Regions from separate parts of the Aneurinibacillus thermoaerophilus genome, predicted to be linked through region 1. Evidence: riboswitches for the same ligand, from Rfam matches in the RefSeq annotation. Region 1 holds a riboswitch; the other holds the start of a gene.
What was found. Region 1 has a riboswitch for S-adenosylmethionine ahead of metX (homoserine O-acetyltransferase MetX). Riboswitches for the same ligand answer to the same signal wherever they lie in the genome.

Region 1 (7,729 bases):
CCCAGAGGAGTACCCGGAATAGCGTTCAAAAAGTTTACTGGTATAGAATCGGCATTTAATTCGCGAAGCGCGTTCGCCATATCGACGATTTCCTCGTCTGTTTCACCCATACCAATAATCACACCCGAACAAGGAGACATGCCCACTTCCTTCACCGCATTAATGGTGTTGATTCGATCATCATATGTATGTGTCGACGTAATATTGGCATGGTGACTCGCCGCTGTGTTAATATTGTGATTAAAGCGGTCGACACCTGCTTCCTTCAATCTCCTCGCTTGCTCTGGAGTAATAAGCCCAAGACAAGCACAAATTTTCATATTATGCTGTTCTTTAATCTCCCGCACGGCCTGGATTACATTATCCACTTCCTTGTCGGTCGGACGGCGTCCGCTCATCACGATGCAATATGTACCCGCTTTCGCTTCTTTCGCCTTTCGTGCACCATCTACCAATACATCTTTGGATAATTGCGGATATTTTTCGATTGGTGCGTTTGATACAATTGATTGGGAACAGTACCCACAATCTTCCGGGCACAGCCCACTCTTAGCGTTAATAATCATATTCAACTTTACTTTATTGCCGTAATAATGGCTGCGGATACGGTACGCCCCCTGAAGCAATGACAATACTTCCGTGTCCGGCGCATGCAGAATGCCGAGCGCTTCTTCTTTTGTCAATTCTTTCCCTGCCAGTACTTCCTCCGCCAACGCAATCCAATCCGTCTTCGGCTTCGTATCTAATACAGGTGTCAGCATGGCTCCTCCTCTTTATTGTCAACTTAATTTTAATTATTAGTTAACACTAATTATAAAGAGAAATTGTTTAATATGTCAACCAAACAAGTTATGATAGATAACAAAATAGCACCCTATCTTTGATGATAGGGTGCCGCTGAATTTTCTCCATCCATTAGTTGCGGAAGAAGTTCTTGATAGAATATAGCGTCGTGGCGCGGTTCATTGCCGCAATTGATGTTGTGAGCGGAATGCCTTTCGGGCAGGATTGCACGCAGTTTTGGGAATTACCGCAATCCGTAATTCCACCTTCGCCCATCAGGGCTTCCAGACGCTCTTCTTTGTTCATTTTACCGGTCGGATGTTCATTGAACAATCGAACCTGGGAAATGGCAAACGCGCCAATAAACGGAGACTTATCGTTTACGTTCGGGCAAGCCTCCAAGCACACGCCACAAGTCATGCAGCGAGAGAGCTCATATGCCCATTGGCGATCCACTTCCGGCATACGCGGGCCAGGTCCGAGATCATGCGTACCATCGATCGGAATCCACGCTTTTACCCGTTTCAACGCGTCGAACATGCGGCTTCGGTCTACCGCTAAATCACGCATTACCGGGAATGTTCTCATCGGTTCAAGACGAATCGGCTGTTCCAATTTGTCAACGAGCGCTGTACAAGATTGACGAGGTTTTCCGTTAATGACCATAGAGCATGCGCCGCAAACCTCTTCCAGACAGTTCATCTCCCAAACAACCGGAGCTACTTTTTTACCGTCCACCGTTACAGGATTGCGCTGAATTTCCATCAGACAGCTAATGATGTTCATATTCGGACGGTAAGGGATTTTGAATTCTTGTTTATATGGAGTTCCATCAGGACCATCCTGACGAGTAATAATCAAATGAATCGTTTTTTGTTGTTCGGCCATTTTATTTCACCTCTCTTTTAATGAGCTACTTCTTCTCAGCCACCGTGCTCTTCTTCGAGTAGTCGCGTTTACGAGGCTTAATGAGAGAAATATCAACATCTTCATACGAAATCTTCGGAGCTTTTGTCTCCGGATCGAAGTTCGCCATTGTTGTCTTCAAGAAGTTCTCATCGTCGCGTTCTGGGAATTCCGGCTTATAATGAGCGCCACGACTTTCGTTACGCATAAGCGCACCGATTGTAATTACACGGGCAAGCACAAGCATATTCCACAGCTGACGAGTGAAAGAAGCGCCTGTATTGCTCCACTTTGATGTATCGTTAATATTAATGTTTTGATAGCGCTCCATAAGCTCCTGAATTTTCTCGTCCGTCTTCTTCAATTTGTCATTGTAACGAACAACCGTTACGTTGTCGGTCATCCACTCGCCGAGTTCTCTATGCAGCAGATATGCGTTCTCCGTACCGCTTGTCATGCTTGTAATGCGATCGTACTTCTCCTGCTCTTTCTTCAGCTGAGCATCGAAGAAAGTGGAGGATACGTCTTCAGAGGACTTGTCTAGGCCTTTGATATATTCGATCGCCTTCGGCCCTGCCACCATACCGCCGTATACCGCTGACAGAAGCGAGTTTGCACCCAGACGGTTTGCACCATGCTGTGAATAATCACACTCACCTGCGGCAAACAGCCCCGGAATGTTGGTCATCTGGTTGTAATCAACCCACAGACCGCCCATGGAATAGTGAACAGCAGGGAAAATTTTCATCGGAACTTTACGCGGATCATCACCAACGAACTTCTCGTAAATCTCGATGATTCCCCCTAGCTTAACATCCAGCTCATGCGGATCTTTGTGGGACAGATCAAGATATACCATGTTCTCGCCGTTGATGCCGAGCTTCAGATCAACACAAACATGGAAGATTTCGCGTGTTGCGATGTCACGAGGCACCAGGTTACCATAAGCCGGATATTTTTCTTCAAGGAAATACCAAGGCTTACCATCTTTATAAGTCCAGACACGTCCACCTTCACCACGGGCAGATTCGGACATCAGACGTAGCTTATCGTCTCCCGGGATTGCGGTCGGGTGAATCTGAATGAACTCGCCGTTCGCATATGTTGCACCCTGCTGATAAACAGCAGAAGCAGCCGTACCTGTATTGATAATAGAGTTTGTAGATTTACCGAAGATGATGCCAGGGCCACCTGTCGCAAGGATAACCGCATCGGCTCTGAATGCTTTAATCTCCATGGAGCGGAGGTTCTGTGCCACGATACCGCGGCATATGCCTTCGTCATCCTGAACGATGGAGAGGAATTCCCAGCCTTCATATTTCGTAACAAGGCCGTTCACTTCCCAGCGACGCACTTGCTCATCCAACGCATACAGAAGCTGCTGACCGGTTGTCGCACCTGCAAATGCTGTACGGTGATGCTGCGTACCACCAAAACGACGGAAATCAATAAGACCTTCCGACGTACGGTTAAACATAACACCCATGCGGTCAAACATATAAATGATACCAGGTGCCGCTTCACACATCGCCTTTACTGGAGGCTGATTCGCAAGGAAGTCGCCACCGTAAATCGTATCGTCAAAGTGAATCCACGGGGAATCGCCTTCACCTTTTGTATTTACTGCTCCGTTAATACCGCCCTGTGCACAAACAGAGTGAGAGCGTTTTACAGGAACCAGAGAAAACAGCTCAACCGAATAGCCGGCTTCGGAAGCTTTAATGGTTGACATCAAACCCGCGAGACCGCCGCCAACTACGATAATTTTACCTTTATTCATGCTCTAACCCCCTATTTCTGGATCGCTTGTGCTACATCAACGGGATTCGCGAAAGCAAACAGAGCCATTAATCCCATAGCAGACATAAACACGAACACAACCATTGTTACGTAAGTGGAGATACGCTGCGCGCGCGGCCCAACCGTAATGCCCCAGCTTACTGCAAAACTCCACAAACCGTTCGCGAAGTGGAATGTTGCGGACAGAAGACCGACAATATAGAATGCCAACATAACCGGATTAGCCAAAATTTCATTCATCAGGGTAAACAAACCGGTGGCTTCAACCCTGCCAAGCACCATTTGCATTTTTGTTTCCCAAACATGCCATGTAATGAAAATAAGCGTGATAACACCGGTTACACGCTGTAGCATAAACATTACGTTGCGGAAATAACCATAGTTACCTACATTGTTTTTAGCTTGGAAAGCAATATAAAGGCCATAAATACCGTGATACAGAATAGGCAAGAAAATGAAGAGAATTTCAATGAGCGCGAGGAAAGGAAGTCCTTCCATAATCTCTACACGTTCAAGAAAAGCGGATTCACCGCGTGTCGCATAGTAGTTCGTTAATAAATGAACGAATAAGAAACCGCCAATCGGTACAACCCCTAAAAGGGAATGGAGTTTACGGTTAAAAAAATGGCGGTGATTCGTCGTTGCCATTTCACAAATTCCCCCTTTCAAAAGGATCCACTCAGTTTTTTCTAATTTGACACCTTTTTCACAAAATCATTCTGCACCAGCCACTCTCTCTCCAACATCCGAACTATCCTAGAACCCCTACCACTACACTTCTCTTTCTATAATTCCCCCCTTACCCGCTCTACTTTACATGAAGAAAAGCTTCCTGAGGAAGCCTTAAGCAATAAATGAAGACTTTGTGACAAATTCATTTTACTCCTAGTAGGGGGTACCGTCAAGGAAAGCGGTAGACAAATTGTCGAAATTACCCGATAACCACTCCGCATTTATCGGGGCGCGGCAGACTGTGTAAAAGTGCTGGAATAATATTTTTCAATAAATTGTTCTACAAGCGGCCCGATCTTCACAAATTCGACAAGAAACCCATCATGTCCGTATATAGATTCGACGAAATGATATTCCACTTCTTTTCCGGCCGCACGAAGCATTTTCACCACTTCTTCCTGATGATCGGCCGGATACAGCAAATCGTTAGAGATAGCGATTGACAATACGCGGGCCTGAATCCGTTCAAGGGCCGCCTCAATGCCCCCCCGCCCGCGGCCGATATCATGCGAATCCATCGCTTTCAACAGGTAAAGATAACTATTCGCATCAAAGCGGTTAACCAGTTTTTGTCCTTGATAGCGCAGGTAGCTTTCAATATTAAATGTCGAATCAAAATGGGTAACATCGCGCTCATCTTTTAAACGTCGACCGAAACGGTATTCAAACAATTCTGCGGTGCGGTACGTAATCATACCAAGCATTCGCGCGATGGATAAACCGTTCACAGGACCTTTTCCAGGGTAATAATTTCCGTTTTTCCATTCCGGATCGCAAAGGATCGCTTGCCGTCCTACATCGTTATAAGCGATAGCAACAGCGGACAGCCGTGTGGAGGTCGCAATGGGAATAATCAAATGGGCCATCTCTGGATACATGACCGCCCATTCATATACTTGCATCCCCCCCATTGAGCCACCGATAATTGCTAGCAGTTTATTGATACCCAGTTTTCGTACCATTAAATACTGAAGCTTCACCATATCTCGTATCGTTACAACCGGAAAATCAGTGCCATACGGCTGTCCCGTCTCCGGGTTCACAGAAGCTGGGCCGGTCGTCCCTGCACATCCGCCCAGCACGTTAGAGGTGACGACGAAATATTGATTCGTATCGATATAGCGCCCAGGGCCGATTAAGCCTTCCCACCATCCCGGTGTTTTCTCGTCTCCAACGGCGCGCGCATCTCCGGTCAGCGCGTGGCATACAAGAATAGCATTCGTTTTATCCTTATTTAATATTCCGCACGCTTCATACGCGATTTCCACCTGTTTTAACGTTTCTCCACACTCCAGCGTAATCTCGTCAATCACCATCTTTTGCTGCATGCGCCTTCACTCCTTTCTTCTCTTCCTCTGTTTTTTCAAGCGTCGCATTTGTCTATCATATAAAAAACGCCACTTCCAATAAGGAAGAGGCGCTTGTGTCGCATATTACCTCCCCTTATCTTTCAGAGCGCATACCGCTCTGCTGGAATTAGCACCTTGTCCGCAAGCATATGCGGGGTTGCCGGGTTTCATCGGGCCAGTCCCTCCACCTCTCTTGATAAGAGCACTTTCGTATGATTCCATCTTTAATTTTAGGTTAGGTTAGTTCAATACTAAGATTTTTACTGACTAATGTCAATATTGACAACATCTTAATCAAATTTGTAAACTTATTTATAAAAAATGTTAACAAATTATCTCATATTTAAGGAGAGCACAGATGGGAAAAACAAGTTTAAAAATGATGATTCTTTCGGCTTTATTTTGCGCAATTATCGCCGTATGCGCCCAAATTTCAATTACCTTCTTGCCGCCGGTGCCGTTTACAATGCAAAATTTCGCCGTCGCGTTGACTGTGGTGATTCTGGGGCGACGGTACGGTACATTAGCTATTCTGCTTTATATTTTGGTTGGAGCCATCGGCGTACCGGTTTTCGCTAAATTTAACGCAGGTCTTCCCGTTCTAGTCGGACCAACCGGCGGGTATCTCATCGGCTATATCGTTTCCGCCTTTGTTATGGGGACAATGATAGACCGTGGAAAGCTAACTTTCATGAAAGCGTTCATTGTAAATATAGTAGGCCTTGCCATTATCCACGTTGCAGGCGTTATACAACTTAAATTAGTGGGCAGCATGACATGGGATAAAGCAATCGGGATAGACATAACATTCATTCTGCCTGACTTAATCAAAATCATCCTTGCTTCTTACATCGGTATTCAAGTTCGCCGGCGCCTTGCGCTCGCAGGACTGCTTCCAAATTCGCTAAACAACGAAAAAATTGTCGCCTAAACGTGTAAAAAGCTCGCGGGTGCGCCCGCGAGCTTTTCTTATTGCAGCGATTGCTGCACAACATTCACTTGCTGATTCACTGACCAGCCACCAGCAAACACTTAATAAACAACAGCTTTTTCCTTCGTATCCAAGCCAAACACAGTATGCAGATTGCACACTGCTTTTTCCATGTCTTCGAGCGGTACTACGCATGAGACCTTAATTTCAGAAGTCGAAACCATTTTAACCTCTACTCCGGCTTCAGCAAGGCATGTAAACATTCTCGCTGCTACCCCTGGATTCGTAATCATGCCAGCGCCTACAATCGATACTTTAGCCAGTTCCTTTTCTGCCACCACATAACCGAACTGCAACGTATCCCGTTGCTTATGCAATACATCTAACGTTTTCTTAACTTCATCTCCGCTTACGGAAAACGAGACATTTGTGGTCTCCGCTTCATACGAACTTTGGACAATGATATCAACATTAACATGTTCAGCTGCCAGTACTGCAAACAAGTTTGACAGCGTATCTACCTTTGCCGGCATATCGACTACAGTTATTTTAGCTACATTTTTATCGTAAGCAACTCCGCTAATGACAAGCCCTTGTTCCATATCTGCTTCCTCCTCGATAATGGTTCCTTCCTCTTCACTAAAGCTTGAACGTACAGTAAGGCACACTTGATGCTGCTTTGCACATTCCACCGCCCTCGGATGAAGCACCCCCGCACCAAGCGTTGCCAACTCCAACATTTCATCATAAGAAATGCGGGCCAATTTACGAGCGGAAGACACAATGCGCGGGTCTGCGGTATACACTCCGTCAACATCCGTGTAAATTTCGCACCTATCCGCTTTCAGCACAGCTGCAAGCGCTACCGCTGTCGTATCCGAACCACCGCGTCCGAGCGTGGTGATCTGTCCGCTCTCAGAAATGCCCTGAAACCCGGCAACGATAACGACTTTACCCTGCCCAAGCGCCTGCTGAATAGGCGCTGGATCGATTTCAGTAATCCGCGCCTTTGTATGCACTTCTTCTGTGGAAATACCAGCCTGCCATCCAGTCATGGATACCGCATCCCAGCCCTGAGCATGCAATGCCATCGTCACCAGAGCAGTCGATACTTGCTCCCCTGTCGTAAGCAGCATATCCATCTCACGGGGACTCGGATGATCTATAACTTGTTTTGCCATGTCCACCAGCATATCCGTTGACTTTCCCATCGCCGAGACAACAACGA
Region 2 (7,729 bases), 1.4 Mb from region 1:
AGTTCTTAGAGAGATAGAAAAAGCGCTGTCCCTTACAGAAAATGTCGAATGATTGTACTGGATTTTCGTTTTTTATCCGAGGTAAGATGAAAAGAAAATGTATAAAGGGAGGGATTAGGTGAAGTCGGAAGTTTACTATACCGTGTATCAAAGTCCCCTCGGGCCTATTACATTGGCCGCTGCTGACGCTGGAATGTGCTGGGTAGAGTTTGGCGAAAGCGAGACAGCTAAGCTTTCTTTGGTGCGTTGGACGAAGAAATGGCTTCATACGGAGAAAATTACCTATGCTCCGAAATTTTTCTTAGAAGCGACAAAACAGTTAGGCGAGTATTTTGCGGGCAAACGCCGTGAGTTTACCCTTCCGCTTGACATACACGGTACGGCGTTTCAAAAAATGGTCTGGGAGCAGTTACGAAGGATTCCATATGGCGAAACGAGATCGTACAAAGACATTGCATTGGCAATAAACGCTGCGAAAGCGGTGCGCGCTATTGGCGGAGCTAATAACAAAAACCCGTTGTCTATTTTCATTCCGTGCCATCGGGTTATTGGCTCAAATGGCGCGCTTGTCGGGTACGGCGGCGGGTTGCATATCAAAGAATATTTGCTGCGGTTGGAGGGCGTACTGGAGCGTTCGGAAATCGGTTTTGTATAAATGATAAATAATACAAGAAATAAGAAGTGGAAAAGGTGGTGTATGACGCTTGCATACAAAGCGTCATACACCACCTTTTTTGGTTTGCGCTATTATTCTGGTCTTCGTGGAGCATATACATATTTTGAAACGATATTTTTTAAGATAGACCGCTTTGGAAAGGAGAAAGGAAATGACCACATGGAGAGAGGCGCTAGAACACTATTTTCAATGTCGGACAAAAGGAATGATTGTAGAGGCGGAAGAACTGGATTCTTATCTGGGCGAAGGCACAAAAGCGGAAATGATTCAGGCCTGTAATGCGCGGCGCAGGCAGCAGCTTTCTGCGAGAAATGCGCGTCCGCTGAAAAGTCGGTTGCAGCTTAGTGGTATCCAAATTGAAAAAGAAGGTACCACAGAAATTATCGTTCGGGTTGAAGCGAACGAATGGTATGCTTATCAACTGGAGAATCAATGGTATGAGCAGGAAAAAGAAGTACGCACACGCATTGTATTGCGAAAATGCGAGGAAAACTGGGTCGTTGAGCAGGAGGAACCGATTGTCGCCCACCTTAATGCTTGGGAATCAGAAGCATTAGAAGTTCTTTGTTTGGGTGGTAATGACAAATATGAGGTAGAGGACGGAAGTGAGCACGGATTACGTTATACGTACGATCGGCTTCAGGCGGTGCGTTATGCCGAAGCGTGGTGGGACGGCTACAACCCACAGTTTCGTCACTTTGACGTGGATTGTACGAACTTTATATCGCAATGTTTGTATGCGGGGGGAATCCCCATGCGCTATACAGGCAACAAGGCGACAGGTTGGTGGTATAGAGGAGGAAACAGCCCATCGGCACAGTGGAGTCATAGTTGGGCGGTTGCGCACAGTTTTCGCTGGTATCTCGAAAAGGGAGGCCATATTAAAACCGAAGTGAAAACGAGCGCTGGTGAACTATCGCTAGGAGATGTGATTTGCTATGATTTTGACGGCGACGGGCGGTGGCAGCATTCCACTATTGTTGTGGCCAAAGACAGCCAGGGTATGCCACTTGTGAACGCCCATACGACGAACAGTCGCCATCGCTATTGGGACTATCATGATTCAACCGCTTATACACCGCGCATTCAGTATCGTTTTTTTCATATTTTATAAACGAATTGAATCTTTTGAACGGATGATTCGTAAAGAAAAGAGGAAGGATGATATGCAGATAAGGAGGAAGTGAATGATTGTTATGAGCAATATGAACAAACGGAGGTGGATTGCGCTTGCAATCGTTGTAGTCATAGTAGGAGCGGCGCTGTTCCTTCAAATATTGCGGGGCGATACGATATCTGCTTCTGCCCCGAAATTGTGGCAAGAGGAAATCGTATCAGGAAGCGGCTCCGACAAGATATTGCAACTATATGTAGAAGGCGTGATCTCGGAAGAAACAAGCTGGAATAGTTCATTTGATTACGAAGCGCTTATTTCCCAGTTGAACCAGGGGAAGGATGACCCGAAGGTTAAAGCGTTCGTTATTCGGATTAACTCGCCGGGCGGAGCAGTTGTTCCGACGGATGAATTGTATCGTAAACTCAAACAGATTAAAGCGGAAACGAAAAAGCCGATTGTTATTAGCATGGGTTCATATGCGGCCTCTGGCGGCTATTATATTGCAACAGCTGGAGATAAAATCTTTGCCAATCCGTCCACGCTGACTGGTAGTCTCGGCGTGATCGCTTCGTATTTGAACTACGGTGAGCTTGCAGAAAAATACGGGGTTAAAGAAGTTGTAATTAAGAGTGGTAAGTTCAAGGATATTGGAAATCCGATGCGCGAAATGACGCAAGATGAACAGGCATTATTGCAAAATATGATTAATGAAAGTTATCAGCAGTTTGTTTCAGTAATTGCGGAAGGCCGAAAGATGCCACGGGAAAAGGTTCTTCAACTTGCCGATGGCAGGGTATATACAGGAAAGCAGGCGAAAGCGAACGGTTTGGTTGACGAATTTGGCACATTGGAAGATGCGACTGAGGCGGCACGAAAAATGGCCGGTTTGCAGGAAGCAACGGTTGTTCGCTACGAAGAGCCGTTCGGCTTTTCTAAAATATTCTCGTCTTTCTCGGCTAAACTTTTTTCATTGAATTTGCAGTCTTTACCCGATGTTCTGAAAGAAGAAAGACGGACACCAAGCCTCGAGTATATTTATCGTCCGTAGTTCATACATTGGTGGCAACCGGGCAAAAGGAGGAGTGCTTATGGAACATGAAAGCATGCGGTACGCCGGATTTTGGATTCGTTTTTTGGCAGCCTTGATTGACGCTATTGTGCTGATGGCAGTTATGTATATTTTAGGGTTAACTTCGTCCGAGACATTTTCCGTAGAGTGGAATATAGAGAATCTTATCGGGCTTGCCTACTACATTATCCTTACTGGTTTGTATGGGCAGACGCTTGGCAAAATGATTATTGGGGTCAAAGTAGTGCGGACGGATGGCAGCGCGGCAGGTTGGGGCGCGGTTGTCTTAAGAGAGACAATCGGCAAAATCCTATCCGCCATTGTATTTTTCCTCGGGTTTATATGGGCCGGATTCGACAAGCAAAAACAGGCTTGGCATGACAAGATAGCCAGCACATATGTAGTGAAGACGAAATAAAGGAATGCGAAGAGAAGGGCCGCAATTTTGCGCAGCGGCTCTTTTTTACATATTATGATGAAAAGCAACAGACGAAAGTACGTTCATTTCTGTTTTACAAAGAATGTGCTATGATAAAGATGAGGTGAACAGGTGAATGGCGTTTAACATCGTGTTGCATGAGCCGCTTATACCGGCCAATACGGGCAATATCGCCCGCACGTGTGCGGCGACCGGGACAAAGCTTCATTTAATCGAGCCGCTCGGTTTTTCCACGGACGATAGATATTTAAAGCGGGCAGGGCTTGATTATTGGCATGCGGTCGATATTACATACTATAAATCGTTCGCCGATTTCGCAGCGCAGCACAGGGAAGGACGGCTCTTTTTTGTCGAGACGAGTGGAGCGAGATACCATTCCGAGGTAGAATACAGGGATGGTGATTTTTTTGTTTTCGGTAAGGAAACAACCGGTATTCCGCAAGAGATTCTTTCGCAATATCCCGGACAAACGATACGCATCCCGATGGGCGATGCGACTCGTTCACTTAATCTGTCTAATACAGCGGCGATTGTATTGTATGAAGGTCTTAGACAAATAGGTTACCCTGGCATGAAGTAAAACGGGATACAGAAGTTTGGAGGTATATATTATCGAAGGAATAAATTCCGCATGTTCATTATTATCGACCGTGCGAAACAGACAGGCTGCAATTATCGGGATTTGTACAAGAATAGAAAGAGCATATCGCTCAGCAGTGGAAACAGTAAAAGGAGGATCCGGGAATGGCGGAAAGAGCGATGCTATTTGATCTGGACGGAACGTTGTTGGCATTGGACACAGAAGCTTTTGTTCACAGGTATATGAAGAGGCTGGGGGAATATACCGCTCATATTGTCGATCCGGAATTGTTGGTCAAGTCTGTGTGGCAGGCGACCAAGTACATGATGACAGATGACAGGGCAGAACGGACGAACGAAGAGATTTTCCGTGACCATTTCCTTTCGTTGTGCGGCTTAGAACAGGAAGCCATCTGGCCTGTGTTTGATAAGTTTTATGCGGAAGAGTTTCCGCGGTTGAAGGAAGATATTGAACCGCACCCGTACGCGCTTCAAGTCGTAGAGGAAGCGAAAAAGCAGGGCTACAAGCTTGTTGTGGCTACCAATCCGATATTTCCCGACGTTGCTATTCGCGAGCGGATGAAGTGGGCTGGTCTCAAGGAAAATGATTTTATTCATGTAACCGTTTTTGAGTCATCCCATTATTGTAAGCCGAACCCAAAATATTTCCTGGAAATTTGTGAACGGATTGGCATAAAGCCGAAGTATGCTATCATGGTCGGCAATGATATGCAACAGGATATGGTAGCGGCGGAAGTTGGTTTGAAGACATTTCTTGTCGAAGATTACAAGATTGATCGCGGTGTGCCACAATACCGGGTGGATGCTTCCGGTACGCTGCAAGAGCTGTACGATCAACTTATTTCACGCAACGGAATTTTTTCCGAATAATTAACAAAAACATTTTATTAGAAAAATAATTGACAAGAGTGCATAAGACACGTAATATAGTTCTCAGCATAATAATTAAATATTTCTCGCTTATCGAGAGAGGCGGAGGGACTGGCCCAATGAAGCCCGGCAGCGGATTTTCCTTGAGCGGAAAATGCTGTGCCAATTCCAGCAGGATTTTTCTATCCTGGCAGATAAGAGTTCGAGGTTAAGATATAACCCCTCTTCGCTCTGCCGGAGAGGGGTTTTTGTATCACGCATATCGGGCCCATGTGCGCGATACGAACCGACACCTTTGCCAGACATAGAAAATTAGAAATGAATTGAGAGTAAAGAGGGGTAAAAGACGATGAAAAAATGGATTGTATCTGTCGTTTTGTTGCTCACCGTCGGTTTGCTCGCGGCATGCGGCGGGGAAGGTAATGGGAAGAAAATTGTGGTCGGTGCAAGCTCTGTTCCGCATGCGGAAATTCTTAAGTTTGTACAGGATAAATTAAAAGAGCAAGGCGTGGAGATGGAAGTAAAAGAATTTACAGACTATGTGCTGCCGAACACGGCGCTTGAAGAAAAACAGCTTGATGCGAACTATTTCCAAACCATTCCTTATCTTGAAGATTTCAATAAAAAACATGGCACTCATATCAAAGCATTGGATGGCATTCACTTGGAACCGATGGGACTGTACCCAGGCAAAGAAAAGGCGCCTGAACCGAAACAAGGTGCAGTTGTAGCGATTCCAGACGATGTATCCAACGGTGCACGCGCATTGAAATTGCTGGAATCGAAAGGCTGGATTAAACTGACGCCCGGCAAAGAGCTAAACAGCTTGACGAAACAGGATATTATCCAGAATCCGAAAAAGATCAAAATTACGGAAATGCAAGCTTCCATGCTGCCGCGGGCGATCAATGAAGTGGATTACGCAGTCATTAATGGAAACTACGCGATGGAAGGCGGTCTGACGTTCGACCAGGCGCTTGCGGTAGAAAACAAAGATTCCGAGGCCGCCAAAACGTTTGCTAACATTATCGCTGTTAGAGAAGGCGATGAAAACCGCGAGGAGATTAAGAAGCTGATTCAAGTACTGAAATCAGACGATGTGAAGAAGTTTATCGAAGAAAAATATAAAGGTGCAGTTATTCCGGTATTCTAAGAAGCGAGACAACCGGCTTGCCCTTTTTGCCTAACGCAAGAACTCCGCTCTTTATAAAAGATGCGGAGTTCTTATATTTCATAGTCCCCAAGTTTTGTCTTCGTTATAACCAGCTGTGAAGATCGCACCAAGTAACATGACTGAGACAAGCAAGATGATAACCATTTCTTTGTCTCCTTTCCCAAGCCTATTTCATCTTTATTATAATGGATTGTGTCATACTTTGGAATATCGCAGAAAAGACAATCTTGTTAAAGATAATGCGCTTACATTGGAAATTAACGGAGTGATTTGCTATATTGAAAAGGAGCGATACTTTACGGAGGTGAGCTTTACAAATGTATGTTGTGATGAATGTGTTGCAAGTCCCCGCTGAAGGCAAGGAGCGGATGGCAGAGATGTTTGCTAAAAGCGTGGAGCGGATGAAACAGGTACCCGGTTGTCTGGAATTCCAGTTTTTAAGCGCAAAAGGTGCGGACAAGCAGATCGTGTATACGAAATGGGATAGTGAAGAATCGTTCCGAGCGTGGACCGAAAGCGAAGGATTTCGTCAGGCTCATGCGCACGCTTCCAACAATAATCCGGCTACCGGATCGCAACTGGAAATTTACGAAGTGTTGCATGGTGCTACATACGACAAATAAATTGAATCGGGATATAAGTTGAAACACCAGACCTATAGCGGGGCTGGTGTTTTTTAATACCCTGCCTGCAATTTTTGCTTAAGCAGTGATTCTACATTCGGGTCGTTCCGTCATATATATATAAATACTAATAAGAACTACTGGCTTAACTTTATACAAATGGTCATATGTTATAGCTGGAATAGCAAGGGTTTTTGCAAGTATGTAAGCCGGATAAAAATCTTTATGGTGAAAAACCTGCTAGCATGTCATCTGCATTTTCAGAATAAGATAGTAAAAAGCGCCCTAAGAATGACCATTCCGTAGAAGAAAAGGAGAGGAGTGCCCGATGGATATCCTGAAGCGGATTGCAGAACACCGTGCACGTGAAGAAAAGATAAAATGGGAAGGAACATTCGCTGAGTACTTAGAGATCGTAAGAAAGAATCCGCACGTGGCCCAGACCGCACACGCCCGGGTGTATAACATGATTAAGCACGCCGGGATTGAATATAATGAAGACGGCACGAAACGATATAAATTTTTTAGCGATGAAATTTTTGGCCTAGACCGTGCGATTGAGAAGTTGGTGGAGGAGTATTTCCATTCAGCCGCTATGCGTCTTGATGTTCGTAAGAGGATTTTGTTGTTGATGGGACCGGTCAGCGGAGGAAAATCAACCATTGTTACGATGCTTAAGCGCGGCCTTGAACAGTATACACGCACCGATGAAGGAGCGGTATACGCGATTAAAGATTGCCCGATGCAGGAAGATCCGCTACATTTGATACCGCATGAATTGCGCCCGGAATTCGAAAGGGAGCTTGGCATTAAGATTGAAGGTAATCTGTCTCCATATAACCAGATGCGTCTTGAAACAGAATATGGCGGTCACATCGAAGATATGCCAGTCGAACGCATCGTTTTCTCGGAAGCAAAACGGTGCGGCATTGGAACATTTAGTCCGTCTGATCCGAAATCGCAGGATATTGCCGATCTTACGGGAAGCATCGACTTTTCAACGATTATAAAGTATGGCTCCGAATCTGACCCGCGCGCGTATCGTTTTGACGGGGAATTGAACAAAGCGAATCGTGGTCTGATGGAATTTCAGGAGATGCTGAAGTGCGATGAGAAATTCCTCTGGAATTTGCTTTCGCTTACCCAAGAAGGAAACTTTAA

Region 2: another riboswitch for S-adenosylmethionine. It lies ahead of K3F53_RS03725 (MetQ/NlpA family ABC transporter substrate-binding protein); the one in region 1 lies ahead of metX (homoserine O-acetyltransferase MetX).

The regions. Positions count from the first base shown of each region.
Region 1 is NZ_CP080764.1:2,920,072-2,927,800, forward strand. It holds gene bioB (biotin synthase BioB) at 1-761, opposite strand, end outside; gene sdhB (succinate dehydrogenase iron-sulfur subunit) at 916-1,671, opposite strand; gene sdhA (succinate dehydrogenase flavoprotein subunit) at 1,697-3,469, opposite strand; gene K3F53_RS15100 (succinate dehydrogenase cytochrome b558 subunit) at 3,481-4,137, opposite strand; gene metX (homoserine O-acetyltransferase MetX) at 4,443-5,549, opposite strand; SAM riboswitch class I at 5,662-5,773, opposite strand; gene K3F53_RS15110 (biotin transporter BioY) at 5,929-6,501, shown strand; gene K3F53_RS15115 (aspartate kinase) at 6,603-7,729, opposite strand, start outside.
Region 2 is NZ_CP080764.1:684,968-692,696, forward strand. It holds gene queG (tRNA epoxyqueuosine(34) reductase QueG) at 1-52, shown strand, start outside; gene K3F53_RS03695 (methylated-DNA--[protein]-cysteine S-methyltransferase) at 119-655, shown strand; gene K3F53_RS03700 (amidase domain-containing protein) at 828-1,790, shown strand; gene sppA (signal peptide peptidase SppA) at 1,864-2,841, shown strand; gene K3F53_RS03710 (RDD family protein) at 2,882-3,280, shown strand; gene trmL (tRNA (uridine(34)/cytosine(34)/5-carboxymethylaminomethyluridine(34)-2'-O)-methyltransferase TrmL) at 3,417-3,881, shown strand; gene K3F53_RS03720 (HAD family hydrolase) at 4,046-4,771, shown strand; SAM riboswitch class I at 4,859-4,972, shown strand; gene K3F53_RS03725 (MetQ/NlpA family ABC transporter substrate-binding protein) at 5,121-5,924, shown strand; gene K3F53_RS03730 (antibiotic biosynthesis monooxygenase family protein) at 6,263-6,568, shown strand; gene K3F53_RS03735 (PrkA family serine protein kinase) at 6,897-7,729, shown strand, end outside.